Regions from separate parts of the Vibrio panuliri genome, predicted to be linked through region 1. Evidence: predicted binding sites of a transcription regulator. Region 1 holds the regulator's gene; each other region holds the start of a gene.
What was found. The regulator MetJ, encoded in region 1, represses methionine synthesis genes. The targets are predictions, from matches to a motif close to TTAGACNTNTANANGTCTAA.
Positions count from the first base shown of each region.

Region 1 (5,874 bases):
GCTCATAGCTGCATCTTAAATGACAATCCATCGTACTTTGTGCGACAGGTTGGAGGGTGCGACTATGCAATACAGGTGCAGCAAGGCGAGCCAGTTCACTGGCTTCATCTAAACGCAATAGTGGGAGCAGACACGCATCGGATACCAAACGAGGATCGGCACTATAGACACCCGCGACATCACTCCAGATGGTGACTCGCGACACCTCGGCCAAGGCACCAATGACAGTCGCAGAGTAGTCAGAGCCGTTACGCCCAAGCAAAACGGTTTGTCCTTGTTGGTTTTGTGCCATAAAGCCCGTGATGACCACCCGGTGATGAGCGTGCTGGGCGAGAATTTCTCTAAACAGTGGGTAAGAAGCTCCGCGATCAACTTCAGGCTGCGTGCCTACTTCTGCGCGCAAAAATGCGCGGGAGTCTTGTGCTCTTGCTGGTAGCTGGTTTTGGTTTAGTAATGCAGCCAATAAACGTGAAGACCAGCTTTCACCATGACCAAGAATACAAGCCTGCTCCGCGTCAGAGAGTGGGGCGGTCAATTCGCCTAGTAGCTTAAACTCATCATTGAGTTGAGCGGTGAGTGTTTGCTGCTCTTCTCCCTCAAGCAATTGTTCAATTAAATCTAACTGGAATTTTTTTAGCTCTTGCAGCGCCTCGTGTGCTAATCGACCATCTTTGTGTAGTCCATCAATAAACTCAATCAACCGATTGGTTGTCTTACCGGCTGCTGAGACGACGATTAAGTCATCTTGCTTAGAATATTCTTTAAGAATATTGACGACTCGTCGGTAGCATTCTGGGTCTGCTAAACTGCTGCCACCAAATTTATGCAGCTGTCTTTCCACGCTCATTTATTTTTCCTCCACAGCCACACGAACGGCTACGTCGAAGGCTTGTTCAAGGTCACTAATAAGATCTTGCACGTCTTCCAGACCAACTGAAAGACGTAATAACTGTTGAGATACGCCAGCTTCGGCAAGGGCAATTTCTCCCATCGCTCGATGAGTCATTGAAGCTGGGTGACAAATCAAACTTTCTACTCCACCTAAAGATTCGGCGAGTGAGAATAACTTAAGTGTCCCGACGAACGTTTTCAGCTGTTCAAAGCTACCTGCAAACTCAAAACTTAGCATTGAGCCAAACCCTGATTGCTGTTTCAGGGCGATTTGATGTCCTGGATGTTCAGGCAAACTCGGATGGAATATCGTGCCCACACTTGGGTGCTTTGTTAGGTAGTCGAGGATTTGCGTTGCGCTCTCTTCATGGACGCGCATACGTGCACTTAGGGTACGCAAGCCACGCAGAGTCATGTAACTATCAAATGGTGTCCCTGTCGCACCGATACAGTTTCCCCACCATGAGAGATCGTCGGCATGTTGTTCTGTTTTGGTTACAATCACTCCGCCAATGACATCCGAATGACCATTAATGAACTTAGTTGTTGAGTGAATAACAAAGTCAGCGCCAAGCTCTAGAGGCTTTTGGTATACGGGCGTCAAAAAAGTATTATCGACCGCAACAAGTGCATCGACAGCATGTGCTTGCTGGCAGACCTGTTCAATATCTACCACTCTAACGAGGGGGTTCGATGGCGTCTCTATTAGCACTAATTTGGGCTTTTTCTCTAATGCTTCAGCCAGAGCTTGTGGGTCGGACTGATCGACAAACAGAACCTTAAAGTCTCCTTTTTGAGCGCGAGTATTAAACAGGCGATAGCTGCCGCCATAGCAATCGTGTGGGGCAATAATAAGATCATCAGGGCCTAAAAAGGCGGTTGCCCATAAGTTCAATGCCGAGGTTCCGCAGTTGGTAATGACAGCACCTTGCCCCGATTCTAATTCGTACAGGGTTTGCTCTAGTAAACCACGGTTTGGGTTACCCGAACGGGTGTAGTCATATTGAGGTACATCGCCAAAAGCGGGAAAACCATAATTGGTAGAGAGGTAGATGGGGGGAACCACAGCATGATGTTGGGTGTCTGATTCTATGCCAGTGCGAACTGCAATAGTAGCAGGCTTGCGGGTACTCATAAGTGTTTCCTTACAAACTATAGTGACTTGTCACTCTGAATGCGATATACCTAGCCAATACACCACATTCACAATCCATTCACTCTACTTTACTTCTCAAAAAATAAGACGTCAAGAAGTCCAGATGTCTAAATGTCTTTGCTTGTAGCCTTAAAAGCCGCTAAAATTATAGGTGGCAATTATCTATGACTAACAATAATGAAGGTGCGCAATGGCAGACTGGAATGGCGAATACATTAGCCCATATGCTGAGCATGGAAAGAAAAGCGAACAAGTAAAGAAGATTACAGTTTCAATTCCATTAAAAGTATTGAAGGTATTAACTGATGAGCGAACTCGCCGTCAGATTAACAACCTACGCCATGCAACGAACAGTGAGCTGCTATGTGAAGCGTTTCTCCATGCATACACTGGCCAACCGTTGCCGACGGATGAAGATCTGCGCAAAGACCGACCTGACGATATTCCAACCGAAGCGAAACAGCTAATGACGGAAATGGGTATTGAGTTCGAAGCATTTGACGAGTAATCGCTAGCATCTTATTGCGATATCTGAATTAAAGCACCAGTTCAGATTATGCGAAAATCAAAGCATTAAAAAACCGCAGCTGAAAACTGCGGTTTTTGTTTTTCAGAGCAAAGATTTTCGAGCTGAGAATCGCAACTATTCATTTCGTAGAGCGTCCATGCCTCAATTTGTCATTCCATAGAGCGCGTAGCGCGAGTAGGGAATCTTGTTTTGCTAGATTAAGCCAGAGATCCCCCAACTCGTTCGTTCCTCACTCTTGAGAATGACAATATAAGGTAACGATGGAAAAGTTAGCTAAACCGCATGGCTATGCCATATACCCTTCAGGCATATCAATACGTGCCACCCCCGAGTCAACAGCAGCTTGTGCAACGGCTTTTGCTACGCGAGGTAGAAGACGGTGATCCATCGGTTTTGGAATAATGTACTCTGCACCAAATTCTAGATGCGCCACTCCTGCTGCGGCAAGAACTTCGGTTGGTACGGGTTCTTTTGCTAATTGGCGAATCGCTTCGACTGCGGCCAGTTTCATCTCATCGTTAATTTCACTTGCGCGAACATCTAATGCACCACGGAAAATAAACGGGAAACACAATACGTTGTTAACTTGGTTAGGATAATCACTTCGTCCAGTACCCATGATCAAATCATCGCGAACTTGATGAGCCAGTTCAGGTTTGATTTCTGGATCTGGGTTCGAACAAGCAAACACAATCGGTTTATCGGCCATCAGTTTTAAAGCATCTTGTGGCATCAAGTTCGGGCCAGAAACACCTAAGAAAATGTCCGCGCCTTCAATCACATCTTCTAAGGTGCGTTTATCGGTGTTGTTGGCGAACAGCTTTTTGTATTCATTAAGATCATCACGGCGAGTGTGGATAACGCCCTTACGATCAAGCATGTAGATCTTCTCACGCATCGCACCGCATTTAATCAACAGCTCCATACATGCCACGGCAGCCGCACCTGCGCCAAGACAGACGATAGTCGCATCTTCAAGCTTCTTGCCTTGCAGTTCAATGGCATTAAGCATTCCTGCTGCAGTCACGATGGCTGTGCCATGCTGATCGTCATGAAAGACAGGTACATCACAACGCTCGATTAACTGTTTCTCAATTTCAAAACAATCGGGAGCTTTTATATCTTCAAGGTTAATGCCGCCAAAGGTATCTGCAATATTTGCGACTGTGTCGACGAACTCTTCAATTGTGCGATGTTTCACTTCGATATCGATAGAGTCTAAACCTGCAAAGCGTTTAAAAAGCAGTGACTTGCCTTCCATCACAGGTTTGGATGCCAGAGGGCCTAAATTACCGAGACCAAGAATCGCTGTGCCGTTGGAAATTACCGCAACCATATTGCCTTTTGAGGTGTACTTGTAGACATTGTCTGGGTTTTGGGCAATTTCACGCACCGGTTCTGCCACACCAGGACTATAAGCCAACGCCAAATCTTTTGCCGTTTCGGCAGGCTTGGTGAGTTCGACTGAAATTTTACCTGCAGTAGGAAGGGCGTGGTAATCAAGAGCTTGTTGGCGGAACTGTTCTTCAGCGGTCAATTCTTGCGGTTGGTCATCTGACATAGAGTTGTTTCTCGTTGTAGTTAATTGTTGAGCAAAAGTTATTCTATACCCAGCGAGTCAAGCTGCATAGGTTAGAATGTGAGAGAAATAACTATTATAGAGATTTTAGAGGCTGATAAGACCAGCTAGATCGCAGAATGGTAAGGAAGAGCAGAGGAACAGTAGGCACAAAAAAAGGACGCCTGAGCGTCCTTTTTGGAATCGGTAAAAAAGTAGTAATTACTTCTTGCCGCTTGATAGAGCACCGAAACGCTTGTTGAAGCGATCAACACGGCCGCCTGTATCAACGATACGTTGCTTACCAGTGTAGAATGGGTGGCACTTGTCACATACGTCTAGGTGGATTGAATCTTTACCTAGAGTAGAGTTGAACTCGAAAGAGTTACCGCAAGAGCAAGTAGCTTGTACTGCTTTGTATTCTGGGTGAATACCAACTTTCATGGGAAAACCTCAAATAGGCCGTGTCGCTATCCGATTCTAAGCCGGACACCACACGTAGTTAATAAAAAGTGTCGCATACCGCTTGGAGAATTATGCACCAAGCCATAATGCTAAGGCGCAGTATAGTAATGAATCCGCCAGTGAGGATCAACAGGTTTGCTTAAATTATTGCTACTTTTTTCGCCATTAGCCAGAGTTGGTTGCTGGATTCCCTGTTAGCTTGCGTTAATTCCCCCTTCTAAGGGTGGCGACAACCGAGTCTTGCAGTCATGGGCTTTTACCAGATAAATGACAACTGTGAATACTCGCCACCTCGATAAGGCTTGAAATCGGTAGGGGAAATAGAATCACCTAGCATTTTGCTTTAGACTGAGTGAGATTTCTAACTCAATACTGATTAACCTATATATGCGTCCTACCATTGCTCGGGTGGCTTTGCCAGTTCCGCTGGATAAGCAATTTGATTACCTCATCCCAAATCACCTTTTTCCGGTGATCGGCGGGCGTGTGTCTGTGCCTTTTGGACCGAAAACCCTTATCGGTATTGTGACTGAATTAGTTAACCATTCGGAATTTAGCCAAAATCAGCTAAAGCCGATCAAGTCGGTATTGGATAGTCAACCTGTCTGGCCTGAATCGCTCTACCAACTACTCAAATGGTGTAGTCAGTTTTATCAATACCCTCTCGGTGATACGCTCGCCAATGCGATGCCGACAGCATTGCGAAAAGGAAAAGCGGCGGACTTTTCTACTTTGGTCGAATGGCAGTTAACTGAGAGCGGTAAAAACCAGTTTGTGCATGGCTTTGGTCGTGCAATTAAGCAAGAGAGTGCAATGCGCGCCTTGGCGCATGGTGCGATATCGCATCAACAACTTCTGGGTCAGGATATTTCAGGAACCACGCTTAAAGCGTTGCAAGCCAAAGGTTGGGTTGAGTCGATCGAGAAGAAGCCGACCGTCAAAGCTTGGCCGGCGAATGTTGAGTCCGATGTCGACAAACCTAAACTTAATCAGGAACAAGCGGTCGCCATTGCCACCGTCAACAGTGCGCAAGGGTTTGGATGTTACTTATTAGAGGGGGTGACAGGCTCTGGTAAGACCGAAGTGTATCTGAACCTGATCAAACCAATACTCGAGAGAGGACAGCAAGCACTGGTTTTAGTGCCTGAAATCGGCTTAACCCCGCAAACTATCAACCGTTTTCGTCAGCGCTTTAATGTACCAGTGGAAGTGATTCATTCTGGTTTAAATGAGACTGAACGTCTCAATGCGTGGCTTAGTGCTCGCGATAAAGTG
Region 1 is NZ_AP019654.1:205,194-211,067, forward strand. Features, by position in the region: gene GZK95_RS00955 (bifunctional aspartate kinase/homoserine dehydrogenase II) at 1-847, opposite strand, end outside; gene GZK95_RS00960 (O-succinylhomoserine (thiol)-lyase) at 848-2,026, opposite strand; gene metJ (met regulon transcriptional regulator MetJ) at 2,238-2,555, shown strand; gene GZK95_RS00970 (malic enzyme-like NAD(P)-binding protein) at 2,863-4,137, opposite strand; gene rpmE (50S ribosomal protein L31) at 4,357-4,578, opposite strand; gene priA (primosomal protein N') at 4,987-5,874, shown strand, end outside.

Region 2 (5,874 bases), 1.3 Mb from region 1:
TTTCTTGTTTCTGCTGTGGTGCCGGCGTTGTGGCAAATTATTGTAGTGGTCAGCACAATATTAATCTTAGCAGCCAATCATCGACAACAAGGGCTGACCAAATGGTTCGGAGCCCATCCAGCAAAGAGTCTCTTAGTGACACTGTCACCATACATACCCATCTTTGCTCTACAAGGTTTCGCATTTCTGTGCTGGTTTTATCTTGGTTTTAAGTGGCCAATGAACGGTAGTCTACTTGTGTTGGTAGCTGGTCAGTTAGTTACCGTCATCGCTTGTATGATCATGGGTAGTTTCTTTTTCTTTTTAACCTTAGATCCTGCGCGTGCAATGAGTTTCGCGGGTGCTTTTACGGCGCCAAGTTTTGCGTTTATGGGGATTACCTTTCCCGTGACGGATATGGGAACACTTGCTCAATTTTGGCGCAGTTTATTGCCAATTAGCCACTATATCGAACTTCAAGTTAGTCAAGTCAGCTATGGGGCGAGTTGGGTAATCTCAGTGCAAGAACTCATCCCGATGGTGGGATATATACTGCCGGCAATACTCACTCTGCTGCTCGTCAAAAAACACCTTGCTGGTGAGCAAACTAAACAGGAGCAGCCACAATGAACCTGTTCGAACTGATTAAGGCCGAGCTAAAAGCACTGTTTACCAACCCAGTCGTGATGTTAACGGTGTTCGGTGGCGTAGTGTTTTACTCATTCCTTTATCCACTACCCTACAGTCATCAAACGCCGCGTGAGCAAAAAATTAGTGTCGTGAACTTAGATCACAGCCAAACTAGTTACCAATTGGAACGCATGGTCGATGCCACACCTCAAGTCCAAATTGTCCAGCGTGATACGACCATCGCGGCGGCGAAGCAGGCATTTCTCGCCCAAGAGGTGAGCGGCATCTTGGTGATTCCTGAACATTTCTATAAAGATCTACTGCTCGGCAAAAGCCCAACACTTTCATACGCTGGCGACGCGTCATACTTTCTCGTTTACGGTACCATCGTTGAAGGACTAGCCAGCGCTGGAGGCACACTCGCGGCAAAAACCACAGTCAGCCGTTTGGTGATGGAAGGCACCCCGATTGAGCAAGCGAGTAAACAATACGCAGCCACACAACTCAACATGAAACCGACGTTTAACCCTCGAATGGGCTACATTGATTACGTCGTTCCCGCCGTCTTTGTTTTGATTTTGCAACAAACACTGGCAATGGCGGCAGGCTTAATGGGCGGCACGCAAAAACATGGCAAAGGCTATTGGACTCATTGCCCAACAAGCCAGCTACTCGCTGTGCGTTGTCTGATCTTGGTTGCGATTTACTTCCTACTCAGCATGTACTATTTCGGGGCAAGTTTTAGCATGCAAGGGGTCAACCAGCTTGCGCAAGCCACCCATTTGCTAGCAATGCTACTACCTTTCCTATTGGGGTCTTGTGCGATTGGGATCTGGCTTGGTTCAATCTTGCCACGCCGGGAGTTAGTCACGCTGGTCGTATTGGTCAGCTCGATGCCACTGGTGTTCAGTGCAGGATTTATTTGGCCCACAGAATCTATCCCAAGTGTCATTGTTTGGATCGCAAACCTATTCCCAAGCACACCTGCGATTCAAGGTTTCTTAGCGTTGAATCAAATGGGTGCCAATTGGCAACAAACTGCTCCCTATTTCACGCAACTGTGGATACAAGCCATTGTCTGGTTAGCGATTGCTGGCTGGGCGTTAAAACGTCACAAGTAACCTTGTTAGTAGCAAAGCGTGGCTAACCACGCTTTGCTGTAACCTATTCTGAACTCTGCCAAACCTGCCAGCGAGCGCGCATTCTCTCGATCACACTCTGCTCGACACCATGAACCGAACCATAATTACCATGGCATTCAATCACCTCTAAGCGTACATCAAGCTTTTTTGCCAATTGATAGTAAGGCTTGATCTCCCAACGGCGAACAAATGTGTTGGACACCACCACATTCTCCCCATGTCGCAATGCCGATTCAGTCTGCTGACGACACCACCGATGGGCTTGCTCCAACTGACTGGCATCGAAGCAGTATTCACCATTGGCATTAACGAAGTACATATCCGCTTCAAAATGTCGCGCCTGATACGTTCTTGCCAACGTGCTTTTGCCCGATCCCGGAAGACCGCGAATAAGAGTGAGAGTGGCCATGTAACCGCCAGAAAAGAAAAGAGAGTGGCGATTATAACCAAGCCTATTTGATATAGCTATCAACCCGAGTGCGTTCTCACCATTGTGACTCTTAAACGAAACAAGTTTGTTATTGGGCTAAAATTGCTGTCGACATCGCAATTTTATTGATGTAACTTTGGATGTATAGACGTCCAAATACAGCTTTAGGGAGAAAGCCGTGCCGATCAAGATCCCCGATCAACTACCTGCAACCGATGTACTGCGTGAAGAAAACATCTTTGTGATGTCAGAAACCCGAGCCTCGACGCAAAATATCCGCCCGCTAAAAGTGTTGATCCTCAATCTGATGCCAAAAAAAATCGAGACGGAAACACAGTTTTTGCGCCTGTTGTCTAACAGCCCCCTTCAAGTCGATATTGAACTGCTGCGTATTGATAACCGACCAAGCAAAAACACCCCTACTCAACATCTAGATACCTTTTATCGCCAATTTGAGATGGTCAAAGAGCGCAACTTTGACGGCATGATTATCACAGGAGCACCACTTGGCTTAGTTCAGTTTGAAGATGTGATTTATTGGGAGCACCTGCAAAGTATCATGAACTGGGCAAAGAACCATGTGACCTCTACGCTTTATGTATGTTGGGCAGCGCAAGCGGGCTTAAAACTGCTTTACAACTTGCCTAAACGAACCCGAAAAGAGAAGCTTTCTGGTGTCTACAAACACCAGACTTTAAACCCGTTTCACTCTTTGCTCCGTGGCTTTGATGATGAGTTTTTAGCGCCACATTCGCGTTACGCCGATTTCTCATCTGAATATTTAGCCGAGCATACAGATTTAGATATCCTCGCCACTTCAGACGTCGCTGGTGTTTACCTCGCGGCGACTAAAGATAAACGCAATGTGTTTGTGACCGGACACCCTGAGTATGACGCCCATACACTTCACAATGAGTACGTTCGCGACTTAAGCGAAGGGATGGAGCCCGCGATTCCGATTAATTATTATCCAAATAATAATCCTGATAACTCACCTCGTGCCAGTTGGCGCAGTCATGGGCATCTGTTGTTTTCCAACTGGCTAAACTACTGCGTTTATCAGCAAACACCATTTGATTTAGACCATTTCAGCGAAGCAAACTTCACTAAAGACGATTAATCCACACCATCTTATGCCGAAAGACCCACTAAACGGGTCTTTTGGCATTGTTTGATCTTACTCGATCAAAGCCATCCGCTACTGATGCTCATCATCCGTACCAAGCCGATATACTCAAGGGAGTTAGGCAAGGATGCTTAAATGAATATCACTAAATTCATCACCACACTTTCAATATTACTGACAGGGTGTATTAACCCTGCTTCTCAACGTGCGCACGATATATCATTGGCCCATAGTCGCGCAGATGCACGGCTCGATCTCGCGCACAGCTATCTCCAGCAACAAAGGTATCGTAAAGCACGAGAAAACTTGCTTAAAGCAGAAAAACATGCGGCGGATTATTATCGTACGCTGTTAGTAAAAGCGCACTACTACCAGCAAGTTGATGAGATGGACAAAGCCAAGCACACCTATCAACAAGCGCTAAAACTGCATCCTTCAAATGGATATGTGCTAAATGACTACGGGGCATTTTTATGTCGGCAGTCTGACTATCCTCAAGCTGATATCTACTTCAATCTCGCCGTGAAAGATGAGGCTTTTCCGCACATCGCGAGTAGCTACGAGAATGCGGCGTATTGTGCAATCAAAGCGCAACATACACAAAAAGCGATTCACTACTTTCAGCGCGCGCTTGATTACCAGCCTGAACGTTACAGTGCCTTGATTCATCTTGTACAACTGGAGATAGAACACAATCAGCTTGAGCAAGCGCGTAATCGCCTAACGCGCTTGCAGCAACAATACGAGCAACACCCGCAGCTAATGCAACTACAGATAAAACTAGAACAAAAAGCTGGCAATCACCTCACCGCTTTTGACTATCAACGCCACCTAAAACAACAAAGCCCGCACAAAGGCGGGCATCAACAAAATAGCAAAAGCAATTAACGAGACTTAAGCGCTAACCATCTCGCCCGTTCAGACTTAGTTTTAAAACTCCAAGCCACAAAGCGACTCACTTTTTGTCCTTGGCTCATCTCAACAATAACCGCTTCTTTTGCGCCCGCTTTCTCCAGGTTTTTACGTAACCAACGAACGTTGTCTTTTTTGGAGATTAAGGTACTAAACCACAGTACTTGATGCGCAAAATCACGACTTTCAAATGCCATGTTTTTAACAAATGCAGCTTCACCACCTGGGCACCATAGTTCGGCTTTTTGCCCACCAAAGTTAAGCGTCGGTTTGTTCTCTTTCAATGGCGTGTTTTTTTCTACTTTAACTTGCCCACGCTTAGTCTTATGGGCGTTGAGATTACTCAGTTTACGTTGCGTCCCTTGCTGAGCCTCCGCTAATGAAGCGTGAAATGGCGGGTTGCAGGTAGTGATATCATAGAACTCATCTGGCTCAATAATACCCTTGAAAAAATGTCGGCTATCGCTTTGCAAACGGCACTCTACTTTGCCTTTTAGCACTGGGTTGTGCTGTGCAATATGGTTTGAGTTGTCCACGGAAACCGGGTCAACATCACTTCCGACATAGGCCCAGTCATATTGGCTAGCACCGACAATCGGATAAATACAGTTCGCACCCACACCAATATCAAGCGCTTTAACCATACTATGGTTCAACTTCGGCGCTTCATTATTCAGCAGTTCTACCAAACGGTGGATATAATCCGCTCGGCCGGGAATCGGCGGACATAAGTAACCTTGAGGAATGTCCCACTGCGTGACACTGTAATGTTCTGCTAGCAGTGCTTGGTTCAAAAGCTTTACTGCGACAGGATCGTCAAAGCGAATCGTCTCTTCACCTCGCGGATTACGCACCACATGCTTTTCAAGCGCTGGCAATGCTTTCACCAAGCGTTCAAAATCATATCGCCCTTGATGGAGGTTACGTTTGTGAAGCCCTGCTTTGCCCGTGATTTTGGTCACCAGCATCTCACTGGTTTGTGGCTTGTGAGCCGCCTTATTCTTTTGAGGTTTGCGCTTTGCGCGTGTCGTCTCGTTGCTACTCATTGGCTTGTTACTTAATATCTCGGTAAATCATAAATAAGCGAGCATCCAGCTCTAACTGATGATAGTCCGGCTCCATATGGCAGCAAAGTTGGTAGAAAGCTTTGTTATGATCTTTTTCTTTTAGATGCGCCAGCTCATGAACCACTAGCATGCGTAATAAAGGTTCAGGCGCGTGTTTAAAAATGCTGGCGATACGAATTTCATTCTTAGATTTAATTTTGCTACCGTGAATTTTGGCAGCATAGGTGTGCAAACCTAACGCATTATTAATGAGGTGGATCTTGTTGTCGTAGACCACTTTACTCAATGGCGAAGTCTTTTTCATATATTGGTTTTTCAACGCCATCGTATAGTCATACAGTGCTTTTTCACTTTGGATCTCGTGACGCTGAGGGTAACGCTGTTCAAACCATGCGCAAAAACGCCCAGACTCTATCAGTTGGGAAACTGGAGTCAGAATATGCTCTGGGTAGCCTTGAATATAACGAAGTACAGGATTTGGACTCATAACCTATCAACAATCAATAAAAACGGGCTAAGTCTACCCTAATCAACGCGCCGCTTCACGGGAATCATTGTCGATTTGAACTGATTCGCCTATACTCGCGC
Region 2 is NZ_AP019654.1:1,539,390-1,545,263, reverse strand. Features, by position in the region: gene GZK95_RS07070 (ABC transporter permease) at 1-609, shown strand, start outside; gene GZK95_RS07065 (ABC transporter permease) at 606-1,730, shown strand; gene GZK95_RS07060 (ATP-binding protein) at 1,774-2,160, opposite strand; gene metA (homoserine O-acetyltransferase MetA) at 2,360-3,301, shown strand; gene pilW (type IV pilus biogenesis/stability protein PilW) at 3,443-4,195, shown strand; gene rlmF (23S rRNA (adenine(1618)-N(6))-methyltransferase RlmF) at 4,192-5,265, opposite strand; gene GZK95_RS07040 (M48 metallopeptidase family protein) at 5,273-5,773, opposite strand.
Region 2: a site for MetJ is predicted at 2,318-2,337, ahead of metA (homoserine O-acetyltransferase MetA). Genes of this name have one in related genera too.

Region 3 (5,874 bases), 130 kb from region 1:
AGAGAACGAAACGTTAGACACACCACCCGAAATCATTGCATATGGAAGATCCCGTTTAATGTCAGCGACGGCTTCAATAAAGTCGACCGCGTAGTTGTTGTGTTCTTCAATCCCTGTCGCGACAGCAAAAATATTCGGGTCAAAAATAATGTCTTCAGGAGGGAAGCCCACTTCATCAACCAAAATACGATAAGCATTAGTACAAATTTCTAACTTACGCGCGCGTGTTTCAGCCTGCCCAACTTCATCGAATGCCATAACAACCACAGCGGCACCAAAACGACGAATGATTTTTGCCTGCTCAACAAATTTCTCTTTGCCTTCTTTAAGAGAAATCGAGTTCACAACCCCTTTTCCTTGAATACACTTCAGGCCTGCAACAATCACTTCCCATTTGGAAGAGTCGACCATGATTGGCACTTTGGAAATTTCAGGTTCTGACGCACACAAATTAAGGAAACGAATCATACAGGCTTCAGCATCTAACATGCCTTCATCCATATTGATATCGATGATCTGCGCGCCGTTTTCTACTTGCTGACGAGCAACATCTAACGCTTCGTCATAAAGTTCTTCTTTGATCAGGCGTTTAAAGCGAGCAGAACCCGTTACGTTTGTACGCTCACCAACGTTGATAAACAATGTCTCTTTCTCAATGGTGAGTGGCTCAAGCCCCGACAAACGACAAGCGACAGGAAGATCCGGCAAAGCGCGTGGTGTAACACCTTCTACTGCCATTGCCATATGGCGAATATGCTCAGGTGTGGTGCCACAACAACCACCAATTAAGTTTAAGAAGCCACTTTGTGCCCATTCTTTAACATGCTCAGCCATATCTTCAGGAGAGAGATCATATTCACCAAATGCATTGGGTAGGCCGGCGTTAGGGTGAGTCGAAACAAACGTTTCAGAGATACGTGAGAGCTCATCAACATATGGACGCAGCTCATCAGGGCCAAGGGCACAGTTAAGACCAAAAGAAATAGGTTTAACGTGACGTAGGGAGTTGTAGAACGCTTCTGTCGTTTGTCCTGATAGAGTACGACCTGATGCATCTGTTATCGTCCCCGAAATCATGACTGGAAGCTCAACGCCCAGTTCTTCAAATACGCTATCAACCGCAAAAGCACACGCTTTGGCATTTAGAGTATCAAAGATAGTTTCAATCAAAATAAGGTCGGATCCACCTTTAATAAGCGCTCGAGTGGACTCTGAGTAAGCTTCTACCAACTCATCAAAGGAGACATTACGATAACTCGGATCGTTAACATCAGGCGAGATAGAACACGTTCGGTTCGTTGGACCTAATACCCCAGCTACATAACGAGGCTTTTCTGGGGTCTTCACCGTCCACTCATCCGCAGCTTCACGTGCCAACTTAGCCGCAGCGAAGTTAATTTCTTCACTTAAGCTTTCCATTTCGTAGTCAGCCATCGCGATAGTGGTCGCGTTAAAGGTGTTGGTTTCCAGAATATCTGCGCCCGCTTCAAGATACGCAGTATGAATATCTTTGATCAGTTTGGGCTGGGTTAAAACTAACAGATCATTATTGCCCTTGAGATCGCAGTGCCAATCGGCAAAACGCTCACCTCGGTAATCTTGCTCTTCCAGTTTGTAATCTTGAATCATGGTGCCCATGCCACCATCGATCAGCATAATACGTTGCTTCAGTTGAGCGACGATCCGTTGTCTTAACTTGCTTCCCACAATACAACCTCATTCCTTTTATTATCTTCCCATCCTATCACAGAGAGAACAGGAGTCTAGACGTCTAAAAGACAAATTCTTAACATTGACTAGACTAAATAGTGTTTGCCATTTGTCAGACTTGAGCACAGAATCCCCATTTACAAATTGTTACATAAGAGTCCCATTATGTCGGTTTACTATACTCTTTGCTTTTTATCTGCAGCGGCAATGCTTATTGCCTTTATAAACAGCAAAATAGGTAAGATGCAGACTACTATCGCAATTACAGCCGGCTCGATGATGCTGTCGTTGCTCATCTTAGTCGCGGGTCAAAATGATTGGTTTGAACTTACTGAAATTGCATCCAGTACCATCGCTAGTATAAATTTTGAAGATTTCTTACTTAAAGGTATCCTCGGATTTCTACTCTTCGCCGGTGGACTAGGTATTAAGCTATCCAACTTAGAAGATCAAAAGTGGGAAATCACCATTCTTGCTCTTGGTGCAACGCTCTTTTCAACCTTCTTTATTGGTTTCGTTCTTTATGGTTTCTGCCAAATTGTGGGCATTCACTTCGAACTCGTATACTGCCTTCTTTTCGGTGCACTTATCTCTCCCACCGACCCAATCGCCGTTTTGGCTATCGTAAAAAAACTCAATGCCCCCAAACGCATCTCAACGCAAATTGAAGGTGAGTCGCTATTCAATGATGGTTTTGGCCTCGTTATCTTTGTCACTATTTACACCATTGCGTTTGGTAGTGAAGCGCCAACCGTAGGCAGTGTGAGCATGCTATTCTTACAAGAAGCTGTAGGTGGGATTGTTTATGGTTTCGCGCTAGGTCTGATTTTCCATTATTTAATCAGTGCCACTGATGACCACTCAATGGAGCTACTGTTAACGATCGGTATTCCAACTGCTGGCTATGCGTTTGCTGAAGTACTTCATGTCTCAGGCCCGCTTGCGATGGTGGTCTCAGGTATCATGATTGGCAACTGGACACGCTATATCGGCTTTTCGAAAGAGAGTGAAGATCACTTAGACCATTTTTGGGAATTGGTTGATGAGTTTCTCAATGGCTTACTGTTTTTATTAATCGGTATGTCGATGCTGCTGTTTGAGTTCCACAAAGAAGACTTTATTCTGATGGCATTTGCTATTCCACTGGTTCTCTCTGGACGCTACCTCAGTGTCTTCATATCATACATCGGCTTTAAACGTTACCGAGCTTACAACCCTTGGTCTGTAAGGATCCTGACTTGGGGAGGATTACGTGGTGGCTTGGCGCTTGCAATGGCATTGTCAATTCCCACAGGGATTTGGGTGATTCCCGACAAGCTTATTGATGTGAAAGAGATCATTCTGGTTATGACCTATTCAGTCGTTGTATTTTCAATCTTAGTTCAAGGTTCGACGATTACACCCATGATTGAGAAAGCGAAACAAGTAGAAAAAGAAACCCCTCCCGTAGATTAGCGAATGTAATCAATAAAGGCAGCCAACGGCTGCCTTTTACTTAGTATCGAGGTATATAAGCAATTAGAACATGGTAAACCCAAAGCTGTGTTTGCTCATTAGTGTTTTATCTTGCCAGCTGCTTTTACTTTGGCAGCATTCTGCTCCTGTATTGCCTTTCTCACACGGACAGTGATAAAACCAAGGATTGCGGTCGCCAAGGTGATCACTGGCGCAGCCATCAAGCCCATTGTCACAACCTTACTGATGTTTTCTGGTAGCATCGGCAATAACATACCTAACGAGCACAGCAGCAAAGTCCAAAGAATCGCGCTCAACCAAGCAAAGTAATGAAACTTGTTCACTTTGTTCGCTCTCATTCCCATCATTAAGGGTAGAAGAGAACGTACGACAGGGACAAAACGAGCACAAAACAACGCGACTAACCCATGCTTGCCCAATAGGACGTCAACCTGTTGTAAGCGCTTCTGTGGAACAGCGTTCACCCAGCCTTGTACTTTAGGTAGTCGATTTAACCAACGCCCCTGAACATATGCCGCCCAACTGCCAATCGCAGCACAACTCGCAATCAATATAAGTACCAATATAGGGTCAAGTACACCAACCGCCGCTAAAGTACCAGAAAGAACGACGACACTATCACAAGGAAAAGGGGCTGCGGGAATAAAGCCGCTTTCCAAGAAAATCAGTGCACCAACAACAAAGTAGACCATAGCGGCACTGCCGGGGGTCATTAACGTAGTAAAGTCTTGATGCCAAAGCGCCATCAAAACATCAATAATTGAATCCAACATCTTATAAACCTCATTAAAAAATAGAATTAGGTGAAAATTCTGAGGCTGTATGTCGTGTATGGATAAACCGATAAATCAGATTAGACTCATGATGTCTCTTCACTCTTAAAGCACTTTCACCGTCAAGATAGCGGTGATAAGTAGAGAGAAAGACATGTTTGAAGGCATAAATGGAGTCATTGACTGGAAGGTAAGTGTTGCTCTGACTTTGTCGTTCTGATGGTTTTGATAAGTAACGACTCATCAGGGTATGTAGTGGACTATTATGCCGCTCAATAACTAAATCCAGTGTATGGATGCTTGTAGCATCTTTGAGTTGAAGTGGTTGATTGTAGGATGCCAGATTTGGCGCCAATAGCCCCTCATCCGTTACCATTGTAAGTAACAGAACAAAAGATATTGTCGATAGCATTCCTATAAATCGCAAAGCGATTCTCCACTCCAAGTCGTTTAACACTATTAGAGCTAAACATAAATTCCTAAGGGGGTTTTAGCGCTGCGAGCAAATAAGTTCAATAGACATAATTAATCGAAACGATTACATCAGAAAGGTTCGAATAAATAGAGAGAAATATCAAGCCTCTGTTTAAATTGGGCGTGTCGAAAACAATTGGAAAATGGAAGAGAGAAAATACATTGGGGGTAGACTAAAGTGCCAATAACCACTCACTTTGTCTTCTCTAAAGTGAAGCAGCAAAGATGTAAAAAGGTGCCGCATTTCAAATACAGCGTATTCTCGAAGTGAGATACCTCATTGATTTTTTATTTCGTCAGAAACGACAAAAGCCTAGTCGTAAGACTAGGCTTTCTAATAAGTGGCGGAGTGGCGGGGACGCCTAGTCCGGGCTTGCGGTCAATTGGACTCGCACACGAGCGGGACTCGATTCCTTTACAAAAGGAACTTTTCTTTAGATATTAAAAAACCCGACGCTTTCGCATCGGGTTAAATAAGTGGCGGAGTGGACGGGACTCGAACCCGCGACCCCCGGCGTGACAGGCCGGTATTCTAACCAACTGAACTACCACTCCGCAGTGGCTTACTCGCTATCAAGCAAGTGTCCATACTTTTTGTCTTCACTTTTTTAAAAAGTGAAAAGAAAATTAAAAGCCTGGCGATGTCCTACTCTCACATGGGGAAGCCCCACACTACCATCGGCGCTAATTCGTTTCACTTCTGAGTTCGGCATGGAAATCAGGTGGGTCCAAATCGCTATGGTCGCCAAGCAAATTCTTTAATTCGGAAAGCTGGTTTGTGTTCTCTACACAATCAAGTTTTGTTCTTTCTTTGAGTCCATCAAAACCCCTTGGGTGTTGTATGGTTAAGCCTCACGGGCAATTAGTATCAGTTAGCTCAATGCCTCACAGCACTTACACACCTGACCTATCAACGTCGTAGTCTCCGACAACCCTTTAGGATACTTAAAGTATCAGGGAGAACTCATCTCAAGGCTCGCTTCCCGCTTAGATGCTTTCAGCGGTTATCGATTCCGAACTTAGCTACCGGGCAATGCGTCTGGCGACACAACCCGAACACCAGAGGTTCGTCCACTCCGGTCCTCTCGTACTAGGAGCAGCCCCTTTCAATTCTCCAACGCCCACGGCAGATAGGGACCGAACTGTCTCACGACGTTCTAAACCCAGCTCGCGTACCACTTTAAATGGCGAACAGCCATACCCTTGGGACCGACTTCAGCCCCGAGGATGTGATGAGCCGACATCGAGGTGCCAAACACCGCCGTCGATATGAACTCTTGGGCGGTATCAGCCTGTTATCCCCGGAGTACCTTTTATCCGTTGAGCGATGGCCCTTCCATACAGAACCACCGGATCACTATGACCTACTTTCGTACCTGCTCGAATTGTCATTCTCGCAGTTAAGCGGGCTTATGCCATTGCACTAACCACACGATGTCCA
Region 3 is NZ_AP019654.1:336,736-342,609, reverse strand. Features, by position in the region: gene metH (methionine synthase) at 1-1,707, opposite strand, end outside; gene GZK95_RS01625 (cation:proton antiporter) at 1,876-3,165, shown strand; gene GZK95_RS01620 (DedA family protein) at 3,264-3,959, opposite strand; tRNA gene GZK95_RS01615 (tRNA-Asp) at 4,912-4,988, opposite strand; rRNA gene rrf (5S ribosomal RNA) at 5,067-5,183, opposite strand; rRNA gene GZK95_RS01605 (23S ribosomal RNA) at 5,275-5,874, opposite strand, start outside.
Region 3: a site for MetJ is predicted at 1,756-1,775, ahead of metH (methionine synthase). Genes of this name have one in related genera too.